DNA from 4 places in the Paenibacillus sp. FSL H7-0357 genome. Region 1 is predicted to be linked to each of the others. Evidence: riboswitches for the same ligand, from Rfam matches in the RefSeq annotation. Region 1 holds a riboswitch; each other region holds the start of a gene.
What was found. Region 1 has a riboswitch for cyclic di-AMP ahead of H70357_RS18180 (NfeD family membrane protein). Riboswitches for the same ligand answer to the same signal wherever they lie in the genome.
Positions count from the first base shown of each region.

Region 2: linked by a shared signal. The riboswitch ahead of H70357_RS13230 (KamA family radical SAM protein) and the one ahead of H70357_RS18180 (NfeD family membrane protein) in region 1 are both predicted to bind cyclic di-AMP.
Region 3: linked by a shared signal. The riboswitch ahead of H70357_RS18875 (APC family permease) and the one ahead of H70357_RS18180 (NfeD family membrane protein) in region 1 are both predicted to bind cyclic di-AMP.
Region 4: linked by a shared signal. The riboswitch ahead of H70357_RS02585 (hypothetical protein) and the one ahead of H70357_RS18180 (NfeD family membrane protein) in region 1 are both predicted to bind cyclic di-AMP.

Region 1 is NZ_CP009241.1:4,185,028-4,191,177, forward strand. Features, by position in the region: gene H70357_RS18165 (Ger(x)C family spore germination protein) at 1-280, opposite strand, end outside; gene H70357_RS18170 (GerAB/ArcD/ProY family transporter) at 277-1,371, opposite strand; gene H70357_RS18175 (spore germination protein) at 1,408-2,832, opposite strand; cyclic di-AMP (ydaO/yuaA leader) riboswitch at 3,152-3,339, shown strand; gene H70357_RS18180 (NfeD family membrane protein) at 3,634-4,044, shown strand; gene H70357_RS18185 (flotillin family protein) at 4,067-5,488, shown strand; gene H70357_RS18190 (hypothetical protein) at 5,618-5,806, shown strand; gene H70357_RS18195 (VOC family protein) at 5,913-6,150, opposite strand, start outside.
Region 2 is NZ_CP009241.1:3,092,050-3,098,199, reverse strand. Features, by position in the region: gene H70357_RS13240 (mannitol-1-phosphate 5-dehydrogenase) at 1-608, opposite strand, end outside; gene H70357_RS13235 (HAD family hydrolase) at 696-1,376, opposite strand; cyclic di-AMP (ydaO/yuaA leader) riboswitch at 1,808-1,946, shown strand; gene H70357_RS13230 (KamA family radical SAM protein) at 2,078-3,214, shown strand; gene H70357_RS13225 (helix-turn-helix transcriptional regulator) at 3,273-4,346, opposite strand; gene H70357_RS13220 (class I SAM-dependent methyltransferase) at 4,476-5,207, shown strand; gene H70357_RS13215 (saccharopine dehydrogenase family protein) at 5,204-6,150, shown strand, end outside.
Region 3 is NZ_CP009241.1:4,351,826-4,357,975, reverse strand. Features, by position in the region: gene H70357_RS18890 (ATP-binding protein) at 1-350, shown strand, start outside; gene H70357_RS18885 (DsbA family protein) at 458-1,186, shown strand; gene H70357_RS18880 (disulfide oxidoreductase) at 1,186-1,617, shown strand; cyclic di-AMP (ydaO/yuaA leader) riboswitch at 1,845-2,004, shown strand; gene H70357_RS18875 (APC family permease) at 2,130-3,947, shown strand; gene H70357_RS18870 (iron-hydroxamate ABC transporter substrate-binding protein) at 4,122-5,150, shown strand; gene H70357_RS18865 (FecCD family ABC transporter permease) at 5,376-6,150, shown strand, end outside.
Region 4 is NZ_CP009241.1:576,706-582,855, reverse strand. Features, by position in the region: gene H70357_RS02610 (spore germination protein) at 1-53, opposite strand, end outside; gene H70357_RS02605 (ThuA domain-containing protein) at 190-825, opposite strand; gene H70357_RS02600 (SDR family NAD(P)-dependent oxidoreductase) at 865-1,587, opposite strand; gene ytxJ (bacillithiol system redox-active protein YtxJ) at 1,783-2,109, shown strand; gene H70357_RS02590 (glutaredoxin family protein) at 2,106-2,348, shown strand; gene H70357_RS02585 (hypothetical protein) at 2,446-2,862, opposite strand; cyclic di-AMP (ydaO/yuaA leader) riboswitch at 2,968-3,156, opposite strand; cyclic di-AMP (ydaO/yuaA leader) riboswitch at 3,578-3,760, shown strand; gene H70357_RS02580 (hypothetical protein) at 3,885-4,394, shown strand; gene H70357_RS02575 (hypothetical protein) at 4,423-4,875, shown strand; gene H70357_RS02570 (hypothetical protein) at 4,953-5,141, opposite strand; gene H70357_RS02565 (ABC transporter permease) at 5,404-6,150, opposite strand, start outside.

The DNA.
Region 1 (6,150 bases):
TTCCCCTCACTCGATTACGCATCTCATTGCTGGCACTACGTAGGTTATGTCCATAACTCGTATGAATTTCGTTCGTAGTGGATTTTTGCTCAATATCAGGTGGGATGATTAATTCCACAGTTTCTTTTATCTTTCCATTTTCAGTTAGATCAAACCCCACACTGTAGGCCAGATGCAAGTCTTTCAAATATTCCCGGTCCCAGCATCCTGTCAGGCTGAGGGGGAAAAGAATAATCAGCACCGACAGTGCAACCGTTCCTAATTTCACGCGCCATCTCATGCAAGGCCACTTCCTTTTCTCTTTATAAATAGAGAAATGATTAACATTAGCAGCGGGAATCCAGCAATAAAGAGATAGGCGGCATTTGTAGAGGCTGTATCCAGTAGATGAATGCCAACAGAAGTTACTGGCGCAAGCGCGATCATAAATGTAATGATTTTCACAAACGGAGTAAATTTCCGATGGCTTTTCCGTCTAAATAAAGCACTGAGCCCAATGGACGCTGCATAGCAATAGCTTACGATAGAACATACAAGGGTTATGGTCCAGATCGGCAAAAACAAGATATCTGCACGGTCTACAATGAAAAAGCTTAGAGATTTCATTAAGTAAATGACCGGTTCGGGAATCATTTTGATTTGCTCGGAGTTAAAGAACATCAGACAGGTAGAGACCACAAAGAAATAGAACAGGGTCACAAACAAGTTAGAGAGACTGACCGTTATCAATTTTTGTTTATCTGTACCTTCAGACAGCGGGTAGATGATCAGCATTAATTCGAAACCATACATAGATATGGTTGTTTCCTTTGCTCCTTTCACGATATTCCAGAAGCCTTTTTCCAATAGCGGTAACATATTTTCCAGATGGGCTTGAGTTAACCCATAGATGATAAATAAAAATAGAGGAATAAAAAGCACGGAAGCCAGCGTATAAAATCTTGCCAACACTGTCAGCTTTTCTCTTGCGAGGTAGAGAGTCATGATAGAAAAAAGAGCTAGTACAGCCCATCTTGGCGTAGTTTGCAGCATCCATCTCCGGAGCACCTCAACGGTACTAAGCATAATATTGGAGCCAAGCAGAATAAAGTAACCAATATACAGAATAGTCAATAGACTGCCAATAATCGGGCCTGCAAGTTTCATGCAAATACCGAATAGGTTAAGTCCGGGGAATTTCTTCAGCAGGACCCAAAGAAGAATGATGACAAGTTGGGTAATAACCCCTGCAACTAAAACAGAAAGCCCACCTCCACCTTTGGCAGTTTCGTTAAGTTTGTTAGGAAGAGACAGAATACCAACACCGATTTGGGCTTGAATAATAAAAAGGAAGAGTTGTCCCCTTGTGATCATTTTTTCTTTTTGAGCCACCGTATCAACTCCTGTAAGTACTGTGTAAATTAATGATCATTTATCCGTTTTTGGGTTGCTTGAACTCTTTCGGATAGACCAAATTGGAAAGCGTACGAAGGTATCTTTCAAGCCTTGAAATTTCAACGGACTTAAGGGTCTCAGGTAGGGTTGCCCAAATGATTCTAGCTTGCACAAATGTATGAAAATGAGTGTTAACCCAAATGATATCCCAATATATCCGAATAATGAGGCAGCAATCATCAATGGAAACCGCATAAACCGGATAGCAGAGCTCATTTCGTTGGAAGGGATAAGAAAAGATGCAATGGCAGTCAACGCTACAACAATGATCATCGAATAAGAAACCAATCCCGCCTTAACAATTGCATCCCCGATGACCAACCCCCCAACAATCCCAATAGTTTGACCTACACGGCTGGGCAGACGAAGTCCTGCTTCCCGCAGCAGTTCGAATATAAGTTCAAGCAGCATCGCTTCAATCAGCGGAGGAAAAGGGACCCGGGTCAATAAACCTTGAATCGAAAAAAACAATTGCAAGGGAAGGACATTGGAGTGGAAAGAAACGGTGGCAATGTAGAGCGCTGGCAACTGAAATGCTGTTACAAAGCCGATCAGACGGATAAACCGGACAAGAGAAGCGATCATCCATCGATTGTTATAGTCATCCGGTGTCTGATAAAAGCTGAAGAAGCTCGCCGGCAAAATCAGAGCTGTGGGGTCCCCATCCAGCAGTATGGCGACATATCCGTCCAGCAAATAAGCTGAGGTATGATCCGGACGCTCCGTATTGATTAGTTGCGGAAATATGGAGAAGGAGTTATCCTCCGTTAATTCCTGAATAAAGCCAGTGGAGATTATCCAATCGAGCGAAATTTTCTTTATTCTTGATTCTACAATCTTTATCAATTCAGGGTTGGCGATATTCTCCATATAGACTAAGCCTACCTGTTTGGGGGCGAATTTCCCAAGTGTGAAGTAGCGGACAATAAGGTTTGGGGAGGCTATTTGTTTGCGAATCAGGTATAAGTTAACCTTCATCTGTTCAATAAAACCGTTATGAGGTCCCCGAATAACCCCTTCATTCTCAGGTTCGCTAATGCTTCGTTCGTATTTGGCAGGAGTGTTGAGGACATAGAATTCAGACATTTCTTCTAAAAAATAAACACAGCTTCCTTCAAGAAGTCCCTGAATACCTTGGTTTAGTTCTGTTTCCAAACTGAAACTAAGTGTTGTGAAAAGCTTAGAGAGGTCTTTGTCCTGATTACGGCTAAAAGGAACAATCACGTTCCGTTCAATCAATTCCGTATCAGTGAGAGACTCCAGATAAAAGACCATTCCTTCCTTTCCCTGAAAGGATAAGTTTCTTTTTTTGAGGTCACTTGTATAGAATAGTGCGGCTTCGATATAATCGGAGTTTTGATCTACAGAAGGAAATGAGGTCTGAGTTTGGTTAGTCATTATAAGGCGCTCAACTTTCGATTAGTTTTGCTTTTAACGTTCCCGGATGATTTGCAGAATATTCCTGACGGGAGCTTTAACGTGTGATACAGAAGAGTACGGCGGATGATGTTGAGCAGCAGAGGTTTCTGTTTTGTTTTCCTAGGGACATGAAGTAGAGCAAAAATGAGCAAATCATCGATCGCGTAAGAGTAAAACCAAAGAATGCGCATTCATTCGTGAAGTGATGGCATTTTGGGCTTCTTTTGCCATCCGCAGCGTTTTACATTAAATGGTCACAGGCGTAAGATTCAAATCAACAACCGAATGAAATATAACTGTTCTCAAATGGCTGAATTCCGATAATGGGAACGGGGGAACCAATGGTGAATGCGGCTTTTGCTCAGATAGCTGCCGCTCACTTGGGGTGAATCCTTGCTGCGTGCTGAACAGCCGCTTCTTACAAGGTAGGGCAATCTCGCTGCCCGAATCCGTCAGCTAACCCCGTAAGCCTCGAAGAGAGAGGATGAGCGCCATGATCGATTAACCGACCACGGAGAGCCCTGATGCTTCTGTGGTCTTTTTGCTGCGCATGCAGAAAGGAAAGTTGATCTGTATAAGAGTTTAATAATCTTATAACAACGTAAATCAGAGTCATTAGGCAACTATCTAAAATGCTTTAAAGGGGGGATTGTTATCGTTACTGTATTTATCGTGTGCTTCTGGGTTGGATTGCTGCTTCTCCTCAGCGGCGGATTTCATGGGCATGGCCTGGCGGGTCATCTGCATATGGGAGGTGGCGATGCTGGTGGTCCGGGCTTTGTGCCCATACTCCCTCTGATGGTGTTTGTCACGGTCTGGGGCGGCAGTGGTTATGTGCTTACCCGGTTCAGCGGAATGAATATGCTAGCAGTGGTGCTGATCTGCACCGTGCTTGCCTTGCTGCTGGGCTGTCTGATATATGCGGTGCTGGCCCGGGTGATGACTCGGTATGACAGTAGCATGAATAAAATGGATTATGAGCAGGCGGGACAACTTGGGTACATCAGTATTTCTGCAGTGGATGGAGCAGTGGGAGAGATGGAATATGTGCTGCATGGAACGATGCGTTCCATTGGAGTGCGGGCAGAAACCGGCCAGCAGCTCGCCAAGGGCGACAGGGTGATTATTTTGAAGGTGGATAAAGGAATGGCGGTAGTCACCCTCTTCGAGAGGGAAAACGAACAATTATAAATAACGGGGAGTGTCGAACCGAATGGTTATTCTTTATTTAATCTCGGCAATTGTTGTTGTTATCCTGCTGGCTTTGTTCAGTATCGTGAACGCTTATAAAAAGGTTCCGCCCAATCAGGCGATGATTGTATTCGGCCTCGGCGGAAAAAGAGTGGTTCAGGGCGGCGGGACGTTCGTCATTCCCGGCTTCCAGAACAATAAGACCATCTCCATGATGCTGATGAGCTTCGATGTCATCCCGGCGCAGGCGATGTTCTCCCGGCAGGGCATCAAGCTCAACCTGGAGGCGGTAGCCCAGATTAAGATAAAAAGCGATCCTACCGCTATTCTGACTGCCAGTGAGCAGTTTATCGACAGGCCGGAAGAAGACCGCGAGACGATTATCCTGCATTCGGTGGAAGGCCATTTGCGCGGCTTGATCGGACAATTAACGGTGGAATCCATTCTAAAGACACCTGACGAAATCAACAGCAAGATGCGGGAGACCTGCTCGGAAGACCTCGATAAGATGGGGCTTGAGGTGGTCAGCTTCACCATTAAGAAAATTACTGACGACAAAGGGTATATCGACAATATGGGGGTTCCGGAAATTGAGCGCATCCGCCGTGATGCCAGCATCGCCAAGGCGGAAGCAGAACGCGACATTCAGATCAAGCAAGCCGAGGCGGAGAAAGAATCCGCCATTGCCAAAGCCAATGCGCATCAGGCCACCATTGAAGCGGGAACCGCCGCCCGCGCCAAGGAATCTCTGTTCGAGAAGGATTTGAACATTAAGCAGGCGGACTTTAAGCTGGAGACTGAAGTGAAGAAAGCACAGGCGGATCTTGCGTACGAATTGCAGCAGAACAAAATCAAGCAGTCGCTGGTTACCGAACAGGTCAAGATCACGCAGATGGAAGCGGAGGCCAACCGGACCGTCCGGGAAATCGAAGTTGAGCTGAGACAGAGGGAGCTGGAGGCAACGGTGATCAAGCCTGCTGAGGCGGAGAACCAGGCTACGATCATGAGAGCGGAAGCAGCTAAGCAGCGGAAAATTCTTGAGGCGGAAGCAGAGGCGGCCACAATGACCAAACGGGGGCTGGCAACAGCGGAAGCAGAACTGGCGAAGGGAAAAGCCAACGCGGAAATTGTTCAGCTGGCCGGAGCAGCGGAAGCGGGGGCACTGGAGAAGAAAGCTGAAGCGTACAAACAGTTCACGCAAGCCGCCCTTATAGTGAAATTCTTGAAGGTTCTGCCAGAGCTGGCTGACAAAATCGCTTCCCCGCTGGCCAAGGTCGATAAGATTACAGTGATTTCCCAGGATGGAGCTTCATCCGGCGTAAACAAAATCACCGGCGATATCGCCAAAATCATGGCCCAGGTTCCTGAATTGACACAGACGCTTACCGGTATGAACGTGACAGAGGCTCTCAGCGGGCTGCTCGGCCGGGATAAAGAGCAATAATTCTATACAAGCTGGGATATTGAATTCCTTGCATAAGCAACGCTCTATTATGGAAAACTTCTGTAGTGCGAATAAACAGCATGATTCCATGTTTGGAGACTTATTTTGATTTCCTAGGAGGTTAAGATTATGACAAATCAGGATCCGCAGGAGCTGCTTAAGCGAAAACACGAAATGGATGAGCAAAAACGACAGTTCACAAATTTTTCCCGAAGTGTTTGCGGCCATGGTGAGTTAGAAGCAGGGCAGGAATTCAGTACTGACCGGGTGCCTGACGATCAGAACCGTATGAAATCTGTTGAGAACAGACGTGATTGATACTAAGAAAGCTATAAAAATAAGCCGATCCTTTTCTGGATCGGCTTAAAAAATGATTATTACGTTCTACCCCTGAAAGGAGGGCGGAACTATCATCCGGGACTCGTTACTTCTCCCAAAGCTCAATCAGTCGGCCTTCAGGATCTTCAATCCAAACAAACTTTCCAAAATCACTAATCTCTTTGTTCTTTGCAAGAGGTACACCAATATGTTCAAGATGCTTAATAGTCTCGTTTAGATTATATACTTGAAAATTTAACATCACTTGTTGTTCTATTGGAAAATAATTGTCATTATCGGTAAAGAAAGAAAAGATAGTCTCATTTCCTACTTGGGGTTTTATC
Region 2 (6,150 bases), 1.1 Mb from region 1:
TCTACATAATGGACGCCTTTGATTTCCGTATAATCAGCGATTAACTCGCTGCGGGGAATGACCCATTCACTGAACGGCTCCACTACGATTTCCAGCGGATCTTTATGCGTCTGTACAGGAACGATGCGATCCACCATAACATCGGGGAAGGCGACACAGCGGTCTGCACGCCCCTTTAAAGGCTGCTTTAAATGGCGGTAAACCAGATTTTTAAGCTTTTGGCTGCTTCCCACGCCATTCTCGCAGGCAATAATATGAAGCGGCTTCGGATAGGGGTTGCTGTTTAGCCTGTTCTCGATACCCTGCGCGATGGCTCCGGCAATGTCTTTCAGCGCTGTTAGCCCGACCGCTGTCGTCACGATCTCAGCCTCTGCAACAGCTTGAGCCACCTGTTTCTGATCATTCAGATGAAGGGCAGTTACATTCTCCACAATAAAGCGGTCCCGCTCATCATTGGCAAGGGTAACGGGATAGCGCCCCCGTTCCTGCAGCTGAGCGATTTTCAGCTTATTTCTTCCGACAAAACAAACCTCATAACCGGAGTCTGACAGCACTGGACCGATAAATCCCCGGCCAATATTGCCCGCTCCAAAATGTACGGCTCTCAAATCGGTGTCCCCCTTTAGTAAATTCAACTCTATAAAATTTCACGAATCATAGTTGTTATACGCAGAAAATTAGTACACCGTAGTGATTTATACCTGCACATCAGAGATTTCGAAGCAGCTCCGGGAAATCACGTGATCGAAGTCAAGAAGACTTAGGCTTTCGGTCTGGTGATGCGGCATATCAAATTCAAGAAAACGGGTAATGGCATTCGGGATCACCACACAGAACATTCCGGCTGCAGTCGCAGCTCTTGCGCCGTTTGGCGAATCCTCAATAGCGACTGCCTCATGTGGTTTAATGTCAAGAGAGGACATGACCTGGTTATACAACTCCGGATCAGGCTTCACCTTCTCCACATGATCGGAGGTGCGGATGCTCTCGAAATAATCGCGTATGCCCAGCAGCTCCAAATGCCGTTCCACCCAGTCCATAGAGGAGCTGGAAGCAAGGCCAATCCGCAGTCCGGCGTCCTGGGCAGCATCCAGATATTGCTGAATTCCCGGCCGCATCTGTTCGAGCTCCATCAGCTTGCTGTGCCTCTGCTGGACCGCTGTTCTGAATGCCATCCGGTCGATAGGCAGCTTAAGGTCAGTCATCAAATATTCGTAGGGATTAAAACTGTTAAGGCTGGTGCCTATGCAAGTAGAATACTGTTCCAGCGACAGGTCTACCCCATGCTCTCCATAGGCTTCGCTAAAAGCGGTGTACCAAGCTGTTTCCGTGTCGATAATCGTTCCGTCAAAATCAAATATAATCCCTTTGATCAAATCAACCATCTCCCTCACAGTAGTCCGGTAAGCTAAGCTCACACAAAAGCGTGCAATCCGCTTCCAAAAATGCTTCCGGCTGGCGTATGTCTGTAAAAACCATAACAAAGGTTTTCTGGCCGCGTCAACCGGGGCAGCTTATCTTCCATCATATGAGGGCGGTTACAATTGCACAAAAACGAAACTGGGGACAAGCCTAAAAAAAGCGTTTTCCCGGTCGCTCCTGTTTGCACCAAAAAAAACAAAAAAACCTTTCTGTACAAAGGATTTCGCGTTTCTATGCCTTGCGGCCGGGACTCTGCGTATGAAGCATTTCAAAACGACCGGCAATCCCACAACAAAAAAAATTTCTACTCTGCTGATTTGGCTTGGCCCCGTATGCCTTGCCGCGGGCAAGTTTAGCTTTGACTTTTCAAAACTTCCCGGGTTATACTTTACCTACGCTTAATTTCCAGCCTTTGGGCAGGAAAGCGGGGGAACCAGTCTTTTGGGGCGAATCATTCACAGAATGTAGGGTACCATCTTACCCGAGTCCGTCAGCTAACCTCGTCAGTAGTGGATGGGTCTGCTTTTTTAGGTATATTCATAACCAGAGACCCTTGCTAAGGGTCTCTTTTTTGTATTCTAATGACCCTGCTGGCAGCAGTTTGGCTATCGACCTCAAGGCTCCCTTACTTCTCACACTATGAGACCAAGGAGAGATGCAAGTGCAAAAGGTAAGGTACATAACGGATATCAACAAGGTTGCCATGCTGTCTGAAACGGAAAAAGAAAAGCTGAAGGAGATCACCGGCAAATTTGCCTTTCGGGTCAATGACTATTATCTGTCGCTGATCGACTGGGATGACCCGGGTGATCCGATCCGCAGGCTCGTCATTCCAAGTGAAGGTGAACTTGCGGAGTACGGCTGCTGGGATGCATCCGATGAGGGAATGAATTATGTAGTGCCGGGATGTCAGCACAAATACAGAACAACGGCCCTTCTGATTGTCTCCGAGGTGTGTGGAGCTTACTGCCGCTACTGCTTCCGCAAGCGCCTGTTCCGCAATGATGTGAAGGAAGCACAAACCGATGTGGCTCCTGGGCTGGAATACATCAGGAATCATCCTGAGATCAATAATGTGCTGCTTACCGGCGGAGACAGCCTGATTCTCTCTACCTCCAAGCTGCGCTTCATCATCGAAAGCCTGAGATCCATTGACCATGTGAAGATTATCCGGCTGGGCTCCAAAATTCCCGTATTTAATCCCATGCGCATTTATCAGGACGAAGAACTGCTGGAACTAATCCGTACCTATTCATCGGAGGACAAACGCATTTACGTCATGGCGCATATTAATCATCCCCGGGAAATTACGCCCGAAGCCAAACAAGCATTCAGAGCACTTCATAATGCCGGGGCAATCGTAGTTAATCAAACACCGGTGCTGAAAGGCATCAACGATGATCCGGCGGTACTCGGAGAACTGCTCGACCGGCTGTCCTGGGCCGGAGTCACTCCCTATTATTTCTTCGTGAACCGGCCCATTGCCGGCAACCGCGAGTTCGTTCTGCCGCTGGAGCGTGTCTACAACATTGTTGAGGAAGCCAAGGCCAGAACCTCAGGTCTGGGTAAAAGAGTCCGTCTATCCATGAGCCACTCCTCCGGCAAAATCGAGATACTGGCGATTGAAGACGGCAAGGCCTATCTGAAATACCATCAGTCCAGAGCGCAGGAGTACGGCAAATTTATGATCCTGGAATGTCCACCGGATGCGGAATGGTTCGATGATCTTCCCGGCAGCGAGAAGCACTGGACCCATCCTGCTTTCACTTCCCAGATCCCGCAGCTCCTATAAAAGCCAGCACAGTCCCCTTGTATCAGCATCGGGACTGTTTGTTTAGCGTGCTTACCGGCTATTCCATCCCCTGTGAGAACAGCTTGCTGATGAGCGCTCTCCGGCTGGATACGCCGGTCTTGGAGAAGATCGATTTCAGGTGATCCTGTACGGTGTACGCAGAAATATGCAGCGACTCCGCCAGCTCCTTGGTAGATAATCCGCGGGAGAGCATTTCGGCCAGCTGCTTCTCCCTGGCGGTCAGCTGGCAGGCATCGGCCAGCAGCCGGAAGATCTCCGAGGACTTGGCATAGACAAAGGCAACGGCCAGCTCCGTCTTCCCGCCGCTTCCTTCAAGCCTGCTGGCCGTAACTGTCAAGTAAGCCCCATCCTCGACACGCAGGCATAATTTCGCCTTGGAAGGCAAGCCTCCTGGTTCCGTATTCTCGCCAAGTGCCCTCAGGCATACGGCATTGACCGGCCGGGGAAGAACTCCGTGATCCAACCGTTCCAGCTGTTGCAGACGGTTCATCCAATATTGGGCCGCACTATTCGCGCTGACCGGAAGCAGCTGGTCCGTCAGAATCATGATTCCACTGTCCTCCGGTGCGGTATCCATCCGTCCCAGAGGGGGCTCGGAGGCATAGCTGCGGAGTGCGCCGGCAATCAGCGGAACAACAGATGATATCACCGCACACTCCCGCTCCTGAAAAGGAGGTTCGTGCTGCGACCGGAACAAGGTTAAGAACCCCCAGCAGCCACCGCCTTCAACCAGCGCAGCCCGGAGCTCGTCTCCCAGGCCCGCAGGCTGGAGTACGTTGCGGTAACGTTCACTCCGCCCGGGCTGCCCTTCCGTTACACCACTTAAACAGGCGACCGGCACTGCCGCTGCGGCCAACTGCTCATACTTCATATAATCCTCATGCAGATATTCATATTCAAACAACTGCGGGTGCAGATCCTCAAGACCCTGCTCTGTGATCGCCCCGGTGGACAGCAGCGTATGCGGGTCCACGGTAGTGCAGCAGGCAGCGGTAAACGGAATGTACTGCCGCAGCTTGGAGATTACCGCCTCCCTGTATTGCGGAGATGTCATTCTCATCTCCTGCCGGTTGATTTCCAGCATCCTCAAGCCTTTTAGAACCTCGCTCATCCTGATGTCCTTTCCAAATCCCACATATGTGGGATAGCCTATTCCGTGTTTAATCCTGATAATTAGTAATAATTCTTATTATATATCAGGAGAACTCACATTCAAGCTATAGAGACAGGAGCAGATATCATGCAAGAGAAACATTTACATCATGCCAGAGACTGGGAGCATCCCGATGTTCAGCATTACGAGACAACAATCGCTGCAAAAATACCGGGGTATCCTCTGCTCTATGACATCATGGAGCAATTGCTGAGTGCACACCTCGGCGGCGAAACTCCGGCAGACCTGCTGATTGTCGGGGCCGGAGGCGGACAAGAATTGATAACCCTCGGCGCTCAGCATGAGCACTGGCGGCTCACTGGCATTGATCTGTCAACGGCGATGCTTGAGCTTGCCCGGCAGCGGATGCAGCGCACGGAGCTGGCCGCTGAAATCACTCTCCAGCAAAGCACGGTTGATGAACTGGACAAGAACAAGCTGTTTGACGCCGCCACATGCATGCTGGTGCTTCACTTTGTCAAGGAAACCGGACAGAAGCAGCGGATGCTGGAAGAAATCCATAGCCGGCTTAAGGAGGGGGCGATACTGGTTGTGGCAACCTTAAGCGGGGACGTCCGTTCTATCCCCGGGTCCTTGCCGCTAAAGGCATGGAAAAAACACATGCTGGCAGGCGGGATATCCGGGCAGGAATGCGAATGGTTCGAGCATTCCATCGGTGAAACCTCCTTCCCCATTCCGGAACATGAACTTCTAGCGTTGCTCGCAAGCAGCGGGTTCTCCGGTGTCACACGCTTCTTCAGCTCCTATCTGATTGATGGCTGGTTCGCTGTGAAGCAAGGAAAAGAGGTTGCGAAATGAAAACAGACATAGTGGTTGTCGGCGGGTATGGCCATGTCGGCGCAGAAATTTGCCGGCTTCTGGGAGAACGGCATCCTGGAGTGGTATATGCGGCGGGACGAAGCCTCGAACGTGCGGAACAATTCTGCAGGACGACAGACGGCAAAGTGAAGCCGCTGCGGCTTAGTGTGGGAGAAGCGATAGATGGAGAACTGCTGAAGCGGACCAAGCTGGTGGTCATGTGCCTGGATCAGCAGGATACCGCGTTTGCGGAGGCTTGCCTGCGCAGCGGAACCCATTATGTCGATGTGTCGGCAAATGGGGAATACTTCCGGCTGCTTCAGAGCCTGGGAGACACAGCAGCCGGGCTCAAGGGTACAGCTGTTCTAAGCGTGGGGCTTGCTCCCGGCTTAACCAATCTGCTATCCCTCAAAGCGGTGAATGAACTGGATACACGTGAGCGCATCGACATCTCCATCATGCTGGGTCTGGGCGACAGTCACGGCCAAGCTGCCCTGGAATGGACGGTTGATAGTCTCGGCTCTGCCTTTGAGCGTGTGGAGCAAGGACACAAGGTTGCCGCAAGAAGCTTCACGGAACGCAAGCAGGTGAATTTCGGAGGTACGCCGGGAACGCGCAAGACCTACCTTTTCCCTTTTTCCGATCAGCAGATCCTGCCCTATACCTTGAAAGTCCCTTCTGTCGCTACACGTTTATGCTTTGATTCCCGGGTGGCCACCTCCGGCATCGCTTTTATGCGGAAAATCGGCTTAACCGCCCTCTTCCGCAACAAAGTCATCCGCAAGCTCACGGTCCAGGCTTTCGGCAAACTTCGGCTGGGTTCAGAACAATATGCTGTCAAAGTTGATGCTTATGGTGTTCGGAGCGGTAAAGCTGTTGTCATGGAAGCCGGTATCGAAGGAATGCGGGAATCCGCAATCACTGCCAGAGTGGCCGCCGGGGT
Region 3 (6,150 bases), 170 kb from region 1:
ACGTAGTAGTGGAACTGTGCCGTACGGAGGGGAACTCAGAACAATTGCAGTTTAGAGTGAAAGATACAGGCATCGGCATTCCACCCGACAAGCTCCCGCTGCTGTTTCAGCCCTTCTCCCAGGCGGATGCCTCTCACAGCCGGAAATACCCCGGAACGGGGCTTGGGCTAGCTATCTGCAAGAAGCTGATTGATTTGATGAACGGTACGATATGGGTCGATTCCCCGCAGGATGGAAAGACGGAATTCATCTTTAGAATCCCCCTGCATCCGATGGACCAGGCTAAGGAACAGCTTTTCAGCAAGGAAGGAGAGACTCCGAACAGTAAGTTGAAAACAAAGGCGGTGTGAGCTGAAGTTTGTTATGGAAGTTTGCCAAAGAGAGAACTTTAATTATATAATTTTAAATTATATGACTTTCATTACCCGGGTCCTGAGTGGACGGAAAGGAACTCTCTTTGAGCAAAAACAAACGAAACAGTGCCGCGGCTCCCCAACAGAGCAAGCAGGAGAAGCGCAGGGCAGAACAGGAAAAGCAGAAGCAAAAAACGAGAATTCTGATCTTCAGCACAGTAGCAGCAGTTATCATTATCTTTGTCGCTCTAATCATGCTGATTCCAAAAGGGAACTCTGACTTTAATTACAGCGAGATGCACAGACTTGGAAAAGAGGATGCTCCAGTCAAAATTGTCGAATTCGGGGATTATAAATGTCCGGCGTGTTCAGACTTTACCGGTACCATCAAACCTCAGCTTGTTGAAAAATACGTAACTCCGGGCAAAGCGGCCTTTTACTTCGTAAATATGGCCTTTATCGGACCGGATTCCGAAACAGCTTCATTAGCAGCTTTGTCTGTCTATCATCAGAACAGTGAAGCTTTCTGGACCTATTATGACGCAATCTATGCTAATCAGGGCGAGGAGAGCGAAGAGTGGGCGACCGCTGATTACCTGGTAAGCCTGGCGCAGAAAGAGAACCTGCCGATAGATTTTGACCTCTTGCGTAAAGACATTGAGGAACGCACCTATGAAAGTGAACTGCAGAGAGATATGAAGCTGGCCGAAGACAGCAAAGTGACCTCTACTCCTACTGTATTTGTTAATGGAGTCAAGGTAGACAAGGCTTTTGATATCAAAGCCATCGACTCGCAGGTGCAAATCGCCCTTGATTCGGCGGATGCCAAATGATGAAATTCTCTACCTTCTGCAGACGCCACTGCCTGTATCTGGCCTGGTTTGTTTCCGTAATTGCAGTAGCAGGAAGCTTGTATCTTAGTGAAGTGCTGCATTATGAACCCTGCAGGCTATGCTGGTTCCAGCGTATCTTTATGTATCCTCAGCTGATTCTGCTCGGAATTGCCACGTACCGGGGAGATAAACGCATCATTCCTTATGTGCTGCCTTTATGTCTGATAGGCGGGAGCATCTCCCTGTACCATTACGCAGAGCAGAAAATTCCTGCACTCAGTAAAATTTTGCCATGCAAAATTGGTGTACCCTGCAATGAGGATTATTTGAACTTTTTAGGGTTCATTACGGTACCTCTGCTTGCGTTGATTGCTTTTGCTCTAATCGCAATTTTGCTCTGGACCGGGCGCCAAGAAGAGGCAGCAGAATAAGAAAAGGCTTTGCAGAATTTAGAGCATAAATATTTCCTTAATTTCTGTCACAATTAACATCCAAAACACTCAAAAATCACGGAACGCTGGGATAATGAAAGAGAATGAAAGATCCACTTATCCCCGATCTTGGATTTGAGCTTTTTGGATGTTTTTTCATTCTTTTTTCATTTTTTTCACCGCTTTACTGAAAAGCTATTGTAGACTATTATTAGTCCTTGTGAGAAGTTGAATATGCGCTGAATTTTCCGCAAGGAAAAACGGGGGAACCAAACTTGACGGCAACGTCAATGGGGTGAATCGGAGGCAGGTCAGTATGACCGGAACCGTAGGGCTACCACAGCCCGAATCCGCCAGCTAACCTCGTAAGCAAGGGTGGGATAATGAGCATGCGTAAGCATGCGGATCATTTCCGTATGCTTATTTTTGTGCCTGCATTTATGAAACCTGCCAATGAAAACGGCGCGCGGTATTACCGTTTCAACTCAACAAAGAGAGGAACTGTTACTACAATGGTAAGCAAGGTAAAACGACTATTGATCGGGCGTCCGATGAAGTCGAACGAACTCGATCATGAAAAGTTATCCAAGGTGAAAGCACTGGCTGTTCTGTCTTCCGATGCACTCTCGTCTGTGGCCTACGGAACGGAGCAAATTCTGATTGTACTGGTGGCCGCGGGCTTCACCGCCATCTGGTATTCATTGCCGATTGCATTAGCCGTATTGGGCCTGCTGGCCATCCTTATTTTTTCCTATCGCCAGACCATCTTTGCCTATCCGCAAGGCGGCGGAGCGTATATCGTGGCAAAAAGCAATCTGGGCGTTCCTACCGGCCTCTTGGCTGGCGGCTCTTTATTGGTAGATTACATTCTTACGGTTGCAGTTAGTGCTTCAGCGGGAACGGATGCGATCACATCGGCCTTTCCGAGTCTTCATAATCATACTGTACTTATTGCAGTCTCCGTCATTCTGATCTTGACGATTATCAATCTCCGCGGGGTGACGGAGTCCGCTTCATTTATTGCCATCCCGGTGTATCTGTTCGTGGTTTCTATCTTTGTACTCATCATTGCCGGGGTGTACAAATATATTACAGGCGGCGCTCATGCCGAAATCCCGGAAATCGGTTCCGCCGTTTCCAATGTCAGCCTGTTCCTATTACTCAAAGCCTTCAGTTCCGGTTGTTCGGCACTGACCGGGGTAGAAGCGGTATCGAATGCCATTCCGAACTTCAAAGCTCCAGCGGAAAAAAACGCCGCCAAAACCTTGATGCTGATGGGAGGCATCCTCGGATTGATGTTCACCGGCATTACGCTGCTGGCATACTGGTATGGGATTACTCCTAATGAGAAATCCACCGTCGTGTCGCAAATTGCCGAATCTACGTTTGGCCGGGGCGGTTTGTACTTTTTCATCCAAGGGATAACAGCCGTCATCTTGTTCCTGGCGGCGAATACAGCTTACTCGGCGTTTCCGCTGCTTGCGTTCATGTTCGCCAAAGATAAATATTTGCCTCATGCCTTCATGGTCCGGGGAGACCGCCTGGGCTTCTCTAATGGTATTATCTTTCTCGGAGTATTGTCGGCTGTGCTTGTAGCTGCTTTCCACGGAAATACAGAAGGGCTGATTCCGCTGTATGCAGTCGGAGTATTTATCCCTTTTACGCTGTCGCAGCTTGGCATGATGGTGCACTGGTTCAAAACAAAGCCGAAAGGCTGGCAGAATAAATTTGTAGTCAATACAATCGGTATGCTGACTACCCTGACGATTACGCTTATCTTTATCATTACCAAGTTTTCCAGCGTGTGGATGGCCTTCATCTTCCTGCCGGTTGTCATGTTCGTATTCCACCGCATTCACCGTCATTATATGAATATAGCTGATCAGCTTCGTATATGTCCTGCTACGGATAAACCGTTGATTAAAGGAAGTACCGTTGTTGTTCCGGTTGCGGGTGTGACACGCGCTGTGCTGCATTCGATCAGTTATGCGAAGTCGTTAACAGATAATGTGGTGGCAGTCTACGTTGGTTTTGATGAAGAGGAGATTCACAAGATGGAGCAAAAATGGGAGGAATGGAACCCGGGTGTACGCCTGATCGTGCTTCGTTCCCGTTACCGCAGCATTATCCGCCCACTGGTGAAATTTATCGATACCGTAGAGTGGAAGACCGCTACTACAGACCATATTACCGTATTAATTCCACAGTTCATTACCAAACATTGGTGGCAGGCGATCCTGCATAATCAGACCAGCCTGTTCATTCGTTCTTATCTAATGAATCAAAAAGATATAGTTGTAGCAACAGTGCCCTATCATTTGCACAAATAGGCAGATAAATATGGTTAGCAGAGGTTGTTTCCGTAGCTTGCGGAGGCAACCTTTTTTTATAGAACGAATAATTTTGTTGACAGAGATAATGAGAATCAATATCATTTAAAAAGTAAGGCGAAGGCCTCGGACACCTTTGACCATTAATGCTTGTAAATACAGGAGGGGTATTTAATGTTTTCGAACAATAAGAGATCAGGCAGCATGAAGCTGGCATTGATCGGATGTATGGCTATGACTTTGTTCTTGTCCGCTTGCGGCAATGGCAATAATGAGAATGCTGCAAATTCTGGAGCGGAAGCTACCGCTGCACCTACGGCTACTGCTGAAGCAACGGCAGCGCCAACGAAAACAACTGCACCGGCTACAGAGAAAACGGTGACAGACGCCATGGGACATGAAGTCACGGTACCGGCTAATCCGCAGCGCGTACTTGCTTCTTATATGGAAGACTACCTGGTAACACTGGGCGTTACCCCGGTAGCGCAGTGGTCCGTGACAAACGGAACCCAGGAATATCTGATTGCTGATCTTAAAGATGTGCCAACCATCAGCTATGATCTTCCGCTGGAGGCTGTGACCAGCTTTGCACCGGATTTCCACATTGTGCAGTCTGAGTCTAGTGTGCAGAACGGTCTGTACGACCAGTTGAACAAAATCGCACCTACTTATGTCCTTGGTGACAAGATTAGCAAAGACTGGCGCAAATCGCTGCTCAAAATCGGTGAACTCCTGAACAAGAGCACTGAAGCTGAACAAGCCATTGCAGACTACGATCAAAAAGCAGCAGATGCAAAAGCCAAAATCAGCAGCTCCATTGGTGATGATTCGGTCGCCATTCTGTGGCTGGTGTCGAAGAACTTCTTTATAGTAGATGAAACACGCAGCAGTGGTGCTGTATTGTACGGAGATCTGGGGTTGAAGCAACCCAACCTGGTTACAGAAATCCCTGCGGCATCCAGAGCGACCTGGAATCCGATCACACTGGAGAAATTGGCTGAACTGACCGCAGATCATATCTTCCTGGTGAACAGTGACAAGACCGAAGCCTCTGACATTCTTAACGGAGCAATCTGGAAGGGTATCCCTGCGGTTAAGGCTGGAAATGTTCATGAACTTAGCGAGGCAAGCAGCTGGCTGTACAGCGGAGCCATTGCCAACTCTAAAACCATTGATGATGTCTTGAGTTTTCTCGTGAAATAATCAGCCTTAACTGTGTGTAGAGAGAACTCTTCAGCTGTGGAGGGATGTGCAGGTTCTTGTATCTTGAGATACAATGACCTGCACCTTTTTTTAGGACATTGACTTAATCATTCACAGTGAAAGTGCGAGCTGTGAAAGCTTGTACATAATTCAGATATTTGCGATAATGAGAATGATAGTTGTTCTCATTAAAACATTGAACTCATCCTATTAAGGGGAAGACTTATGGTGTCATCCACACGTTCTATAGCTAACAATACAAATCCGTCAGGAGATCAACCGCTGAAGACAAGGCCGGTTGCTGCGGTAGTTATTTTGATTTTCGGCCTTGCCGCTGTCGTCTTTGGTCTGGCACTTTCCGTTTCGGTGGGTGCCGCGGATATTAGACTGGTGACGGTATGGGAGGCGGTCTTCCGGTTTAATCCGGATCTGCAGCAGCATCAGATTATTCGGGAACTGCGGATTCCCCGTGCTTTGGCGGGAGCGCTGGTTGGTGCTTGTTTCGCCGTCGCAGGAGCAATTATGCAGGGCATGACCCGCAATCCGCTGGCAGATTCCGGCTTGCTGGGTCTGAATGCCGGTGCCGGCGCAGGATTGGCGTTAGCTTTTGCTTTTGCGCCATCTGCTTCTTTTCTCTACATCATGCTGTACTGCTTCATCGGCGCTGCAGCGGCGGCCATTCTTGTGTTCGGGATTGGCTCGCTCTCCCATAGCGGCTTAACCCCGCTGCGTCTGACCCTTGCCGGCGCCGCTGTAAGTGCTATGCTGCTGGCGGTAAGCCAGGGAATCGCGATTCTGTTTCATCTGTCCCAGGATATTGCCTTCTGGATGGCAGGCGGGATCGGCGGGACGAATTGGACACAGCTTCGTATTTTGTTTCCCTGGATTGCGGCAGCTCTGATAGGATCTCTGCTGATCTCCCGATCCATTACACTCCTTAGTCTCGGACGCGATGTAGCGGCGGGGCTTGGACAGCGGACCAGGCTAGTGCAAACAGCCG
Region 4 (6,150 bases), 3.6 Mb from region 1:
CCTTGAAACAGCACCTTCCAGCCGGGCACTAGATCCCATAGCATCTTCCACATTCCATGCGTCCCCCTTTTTATTCGTAACCCTATTTTGACCGAAGCTGGAACATTCATACATCAAAAAAACAGCTGCACGCTCCTCTTGGGGAACGTGCAGCTGTTATGATGTGCGAAAACGATTCAAAGATAGGAGTTACAACAGACCCGCTGCCCACATTCCGCCTTGGCGGATCATTTGGCGGAACGGCTCTACCGAGAAGGAAGGCAAATGATGCCCCGGCATCAGATAAACTACACGGCCAAGTCCGAACTCATGGCACCAGGCTGCCTGACGCATGGCCCCTTCATGAAGGTACTCTGCCAGCACAGTCGTCTCAAAATAAGGATGCATTTCAAAGTAGTACGGCTCGTCCTCGATGACGAACTCGCTGATCCCCTGCATAATGGGATGCCCGTGTGCCGGTATTTTCATATGCAGGGAGGTGTATTCCGGGTGATGGGTGAAATGCGCGCCCAGCATGGCGCCCAGCTCCTGATTCCGCTGCAGGGAGATTCCGTTATGTATAACGAGCAGACCTCCGCCCCCCGCTACATAAGACAGCAAAGCGGCACTTTGCTCCGGGGCTATTTTCTGATCGGAAAATTCGGTATAAGCGATAACCAGCTTCAATCCCTCGAGGTTGTCTTTGTTCAGGAGACTGTAATCTTCAGAAGCCTCCACCTGCAGATCAGGTGACAGAATGCGCTTAATCTCATGATCCACACCGGCAAAAGGATGGTATTTCACCTCACTGTAGCTGCCAAGTGCAAGTGCTTTCCATTCAGACATGTTCTTCCCGCCTCTCTTCCTGCTTCTCTTAGTGTATAGTTACCAGGGCCACGCATTGCCGTCCAGGTCGAGATAAGCCGGCTCCTCACCCATATACTTCTTGTGCTCCTGCACGATATTCATAATCTTACGCGCCGACTCTTCAGGAGGAATAGGTGCCTCCAGAGCCTTCTCACCATTCATATAGGACTGCAGCCAGCCGGGGTGAAAGACCATAACCTGCCCGCCCATCACCTTCAAATGGTTGTGCATCAGGGAGGACTGCATATTAAGCGCTGCTTTGGACATACAGTATCCGTACATATTAATCCGTTTGTTCCGGCCAATGCTTCCGGCTTCTGAGGAGATATTAACAATCAATTTCTGCTTGCTCTGCATTAACAGGCCCATCAATTCATTACTGACCCTCAAAGAACCAAGCGTGTTTACATTATAAATGTGAGCCATGGCTTCATCGTCCATATCAACAAGCATCGTGGCATCATCAGCTCTATGAATAATACCGGCATTATTGATAATCATATCAACATGAGCGGTACTGCCCGAAATGCTGCGTGCCGCTTGCTTGACACTCTCACGGTCGCCGATATCCAGCGGGATCAGAGTTAATCGGTCCGGGTACTGCTTTTTCAGTGCGTCCAGCGATTCCGACTCCTTCATATACTGACCGGCAAATACGGAATATTTGTTCTCTAGAAGCCAGCTTGCCAGAAAAAAACCTAAACCACGGTCAGCACCGGTAACAAAAGCAACCCTTTTCATGATTATGGACACACCCTTTACGATTCTTCAGAATACACGCGGCATCTCTCTCACATTAGCATGGCAGTCACGTTTTTTCAACGTCCTTCATGGGACTGTAATTCCGCTGAAAGAGGTGCTCTAACTTCCTTTTGATTTAATTTTGAACTATGTTACAATCGTAGTTACAAGTACTTATAGGAAGGTGAGATACCGATGTCTATCCAACAACTTCATACTCTGGAAGAACTGCAGCAATATGTTGCTCAACCAGGTAAAAAACTGCTTTTCAAGCATAGCACTACCTGCCCGATCAGCGCCAAGGCCAACGAGGAATTCACAGCCTATACGCAAGGCTCCGAGACTCCAGCTGCCATTGTCCATGTGATTGAAGACCGTCCGCTGTCCAATCAGATTGCCGAAGATTTCGGGATCAAGCATGAATCTCCGCAGATCTTCCTGCTCGAAGACGGCGAAGTGCGCTGGAACACCTCCCATTGGAAAATCACCCGGGACGCCATCAAGGCAGCTGTGAGCCAATGAGCCAGCCGGTTATTGTCTATTCCACCACAGGATGCAGCGACTGTAATCAAGTGAAACAGTGGCTGACCGAGCAAGATGTTAGCTTCGAGGTGCGTGATGTTATGACAAGTACAGTGTATCAGGAAGAAGTCGAGAAGCTGGGCTTCATGGGTGTGCCTGTTACTGTGTACGAAGGCCGCGCAGTCAAAGGCTTCAACGTTTCCGAACTTAAGGAGCTTATTGGAGCAACTGCTGAATAATTCATAGCGTGAGGCATATAAATATTTATATTTTGAAAAAGGCATCTCCTTGGACCTCTGTCCAGGGGATGCCTTTTATTTGCCATTTTATATGGCCTTATCCTGGATTCGTTGAGACATCCGCCAGAAAAGAGACATTTCCGCTGTGGGAATAGATGACGGAATCCGCTCCAAGTCCTTTATAGACCAGTCTGGGATTCATCGAAGTCGTAATTACGTATATTGGTTTTGTCGTCCAGGTCCGGCACATCTGGATATACCGGCAGCATAAGGTCACACTGCTCTCGAACAGAAATACTCTGCCTACCGGAAAAGAGGGGCGGAACCATGTATTCTGATGATGTGTATCCACCACAAGATTGACCTCGATTCCCAGCTCCTCCAGACGCCGCTTCTCCGCCGCATTGTTGGCGATTCCTGCGATCTTGTAGCCTCTGAACTTTAAGATTTTGATAAAATGCTCCCCCGCTTTAGTCGGAGCGTTAATGAGTACATATTCTTCCGAATTCGCCATATCTTCCTCTCCTCCGGCCTAGGACTTCCATTCATTTCTCGTACGAACACAGCAAAAAACCACAAAGGAATTCCCTCTGTGGTCCAATTAGCGGTCACATTGTGCTCATCCTCTCTAATACGCTTACGAGGTTAGCTGTCGGATTCGGGCAGTGAGAGTCGCCCTACCTGTATCCATGCGAGCATTCTCTCGCACTTTCACAGGATTCACCCCATAACCGGCTCCGACTCTCACATCGGCTGCCGATTGTTGGTTCCCCCGCTTTCCATAACGGAAATTAAGCGGACTGCGTATTCGATTGTGTAGTAAACAGAAGTAATCATACTCTGGCGGTCACGGCCTTGTAAACCGCCAAACCTGCCAAAATAATGCATTTAGTAAACCCAATCCAGATCAGGTAGCGCTTACTTAAGCCTCAATCTCATCATTCCTCTTATTTACTCGGCTTATCAACGATTTGCGAAAAAGCATTCAGCGTTGTGATTTTATTCACCCAATGTTGAGTAAATTGCCTTTTGTGCTCTGATCACCCTAATTCAAAAGCAGTCGTATGCACGAGATAAAAAGCCGAAAACCGTTGATAAACACCCTTTTAGCGCATCTTACCGTTTCCTTTGCCAGAATTCCCTGAAAATCGGCTCAGAAGAATGTTTTTTCCTTTTTACAAAGCTCATGCGAAAAGAGTATGATTCGGTTTGAATCCAATGCATGAAATGCAATATGAACGCTGAATTCCCGCAGTGCGGGAAACGGGGGAACCATCAGGCCCGCAGGGCCTTTCCTGGAAGATAAGAATCTTTCTTGGGGTGAATCCGAAGGAGACTGTGGTCTCATTAGGTAGGGCGACTCTCACCGTCCGAATCCGACAGCTAACCCCGTAAGCGACTAGAGAGAACCTTGATCCGCCACGTTTTTGCGCCAGGTGTATTTAAGCCTGTACCAAAACCGCAGCAGAGGTCCTCCTCTGCTGCGGTTTTTTGTGCTGAGGCTGCAGCTTATAAATGGGTAGGAGGGAAAACGAAATGAACCAGCGCAGGCTGTTACGTATAGAAGTGTTTGTATTCGATGCCCCCTGGCCATTCCATCATGCCACGGAGTCATCCGGCAAATGCCGGTATGGTGTGCTGAAGCTTACGTGCAAGGCTGGGTGCAGCTGGGGAGCGGGGATACTGTCTGCGGAAGGCGATCATTTTGACGTCATTAAATGGAGCACCTTTCTGAGAAGTATACGCAATCACAGGCTGGAAGAAGCCATAGAAATTGTACAGCAGCTAGGTGCGCAGTGGGAGCCGGGTCAGCAAGAAATCGTGCAAACGGCCCTGCTGGATTTAAAAGCCAAGCTGCAAGGCAAGGTCGTCACGTCACATCTGCAAATGGTTCCCTATTCCCGTACAGCTGGGGCCGGCGGTACGCCCCCCTTCAGACGGATGTACTATAAACCTTCAAGTTCCCTGCTGCATAAAGGCAGCTGGCAGGAACCGGACATAGCCGAGCTAATGGACAGATCCATCGCTTATTTCTCCATCTTATAATTTCTTATTCAGAAAGGAACGTGAAGACATGCCAGACCCATTATCCCCGGGATGGACAGCTGCCAGCGGGTTTGCGGAATATGTCCAAAAGAACACCGGAAATATTTATGCACTCACCAGTCTGCTGCTGGGAGAGGGTGCCGTTGCTGAAAAGACTGCGATGAAGACCTTCACTGAGCTTTATACCCGGTACCTTCATGATGATTTCATCCCGCAGCCTTTCTCTCTGGATGCGTACCGGGAGTGCATTCAGCAATGCTCCCGGGCTGCAGAGGAGTGCAGCCTCTTTGTTTCCAATGGATTAGCCTGGGAGGATCAGATTGTGCAGGTGTTATGGTACGGCATGCTGCTGCCCCTGCCGGCAATCAGCACCATTCTTGAGCAAAGCGTGCCAGTGCTGAAAACCCGGCTGAGACATGTGCGCGAGCAAATGTGCCGGTTGGAAACGTTGCGGCCTGAAGCAAACTTGTTTGTTGTATAGCTGCGTATGGAATATAGCAACTTGTCAAAGCGCATGAAAAAGCCGCAGCATAGTGCTGCGGCCTTTTCTATTTATACTCAGCTCTTGCCCTTGCCGCCTTTGGCGAATCTCCAGGCCGCTGTACAGCAGCCCAGCAAGCCCACTCCGAGCATTAACGTCTGCAGCACACCCAGCAGGGTAGAGCCCTCTGGCTTAAGCATGCTGCTGAGCAGAATCAGCAGAATTGAAGCTGCGAGGATCGCGGGGATTTGATTGTTTTTTTTCAAGATTACCACTCCTTATTAAATAACATACACCATAAACCTTCACTGATCCAGTTTGGCTCTGAACTCCCGGGGAGCCGCAAAAAAGCCGCGGTTTCCGAACCGCGGCTTCCTCAGTAAAACCTATGATCACTTCTTAGTTTGCGCGTTTAGAATGTCTGCCAAAGATGATTAATGACGCAATCATACCGGCAATGCCCATTCCTGTCAAAAGCCCTTGAATGAAATCAAGCACTCCTCAAAAGGTATATATTGATGATTCCAATTAAATTTTGTAGGCCTTCATCGCTTTTCTGATCTCCTTGATGCTTGGGCGTTTGCCGTACATCAGCACTCCCGTGCGGTAGATCTTGGCGGCCAGCCAGCCGAACAGTAAGGTAGTTGCCAGTAAGATGAGAAGCGAGACCAGAATCTCCCAGGTCGCTACCTCGCCAACACCAATACGCAGCAGCATGCTGAGCGGAGAAGTGAATGGAACAAAGCTTGCTACCTTAACGAGCAGGGTATCCGGGACAGAGATGCTGAACATCGGAAGATATAAATTGACGAAGCCCAGCATAAGAATCGGCATGATCGCCTGGCCCAGGTCCTCGGTACGGCTGACAATGGAACCTACAGCTGCGTACATCAAGGCGTACAGGAAGTAGCCCAGAATATAGAGTACCAGTCCGTATAGAAGGATACTGATGTCCAGCTGCCCCAGATCAAGATCAAAATCGGTCAGGATACTGGCATTATGCGGAAGCATAAGGTTGGCAGCTACGCCTGCGGAGATAATCGCAATTTGCAGGATGCCGACCAGGAAGATGCCAATCACTTTGCCGAACATTTGCGTCAGTGGTGCAGCGCTTGTAATCAGGATCTCCATGATACGGGAGCTTTTCTCCGAAGTGATTTCGGCCGAGATCATATTGCCTGTCATCATAATCGACATAAAGAACAGCATAAGCAGGGCATATACAATCACATAGTTGATAATTGGCGGTGATTCCTCTGCCGTACCTTCATTTCC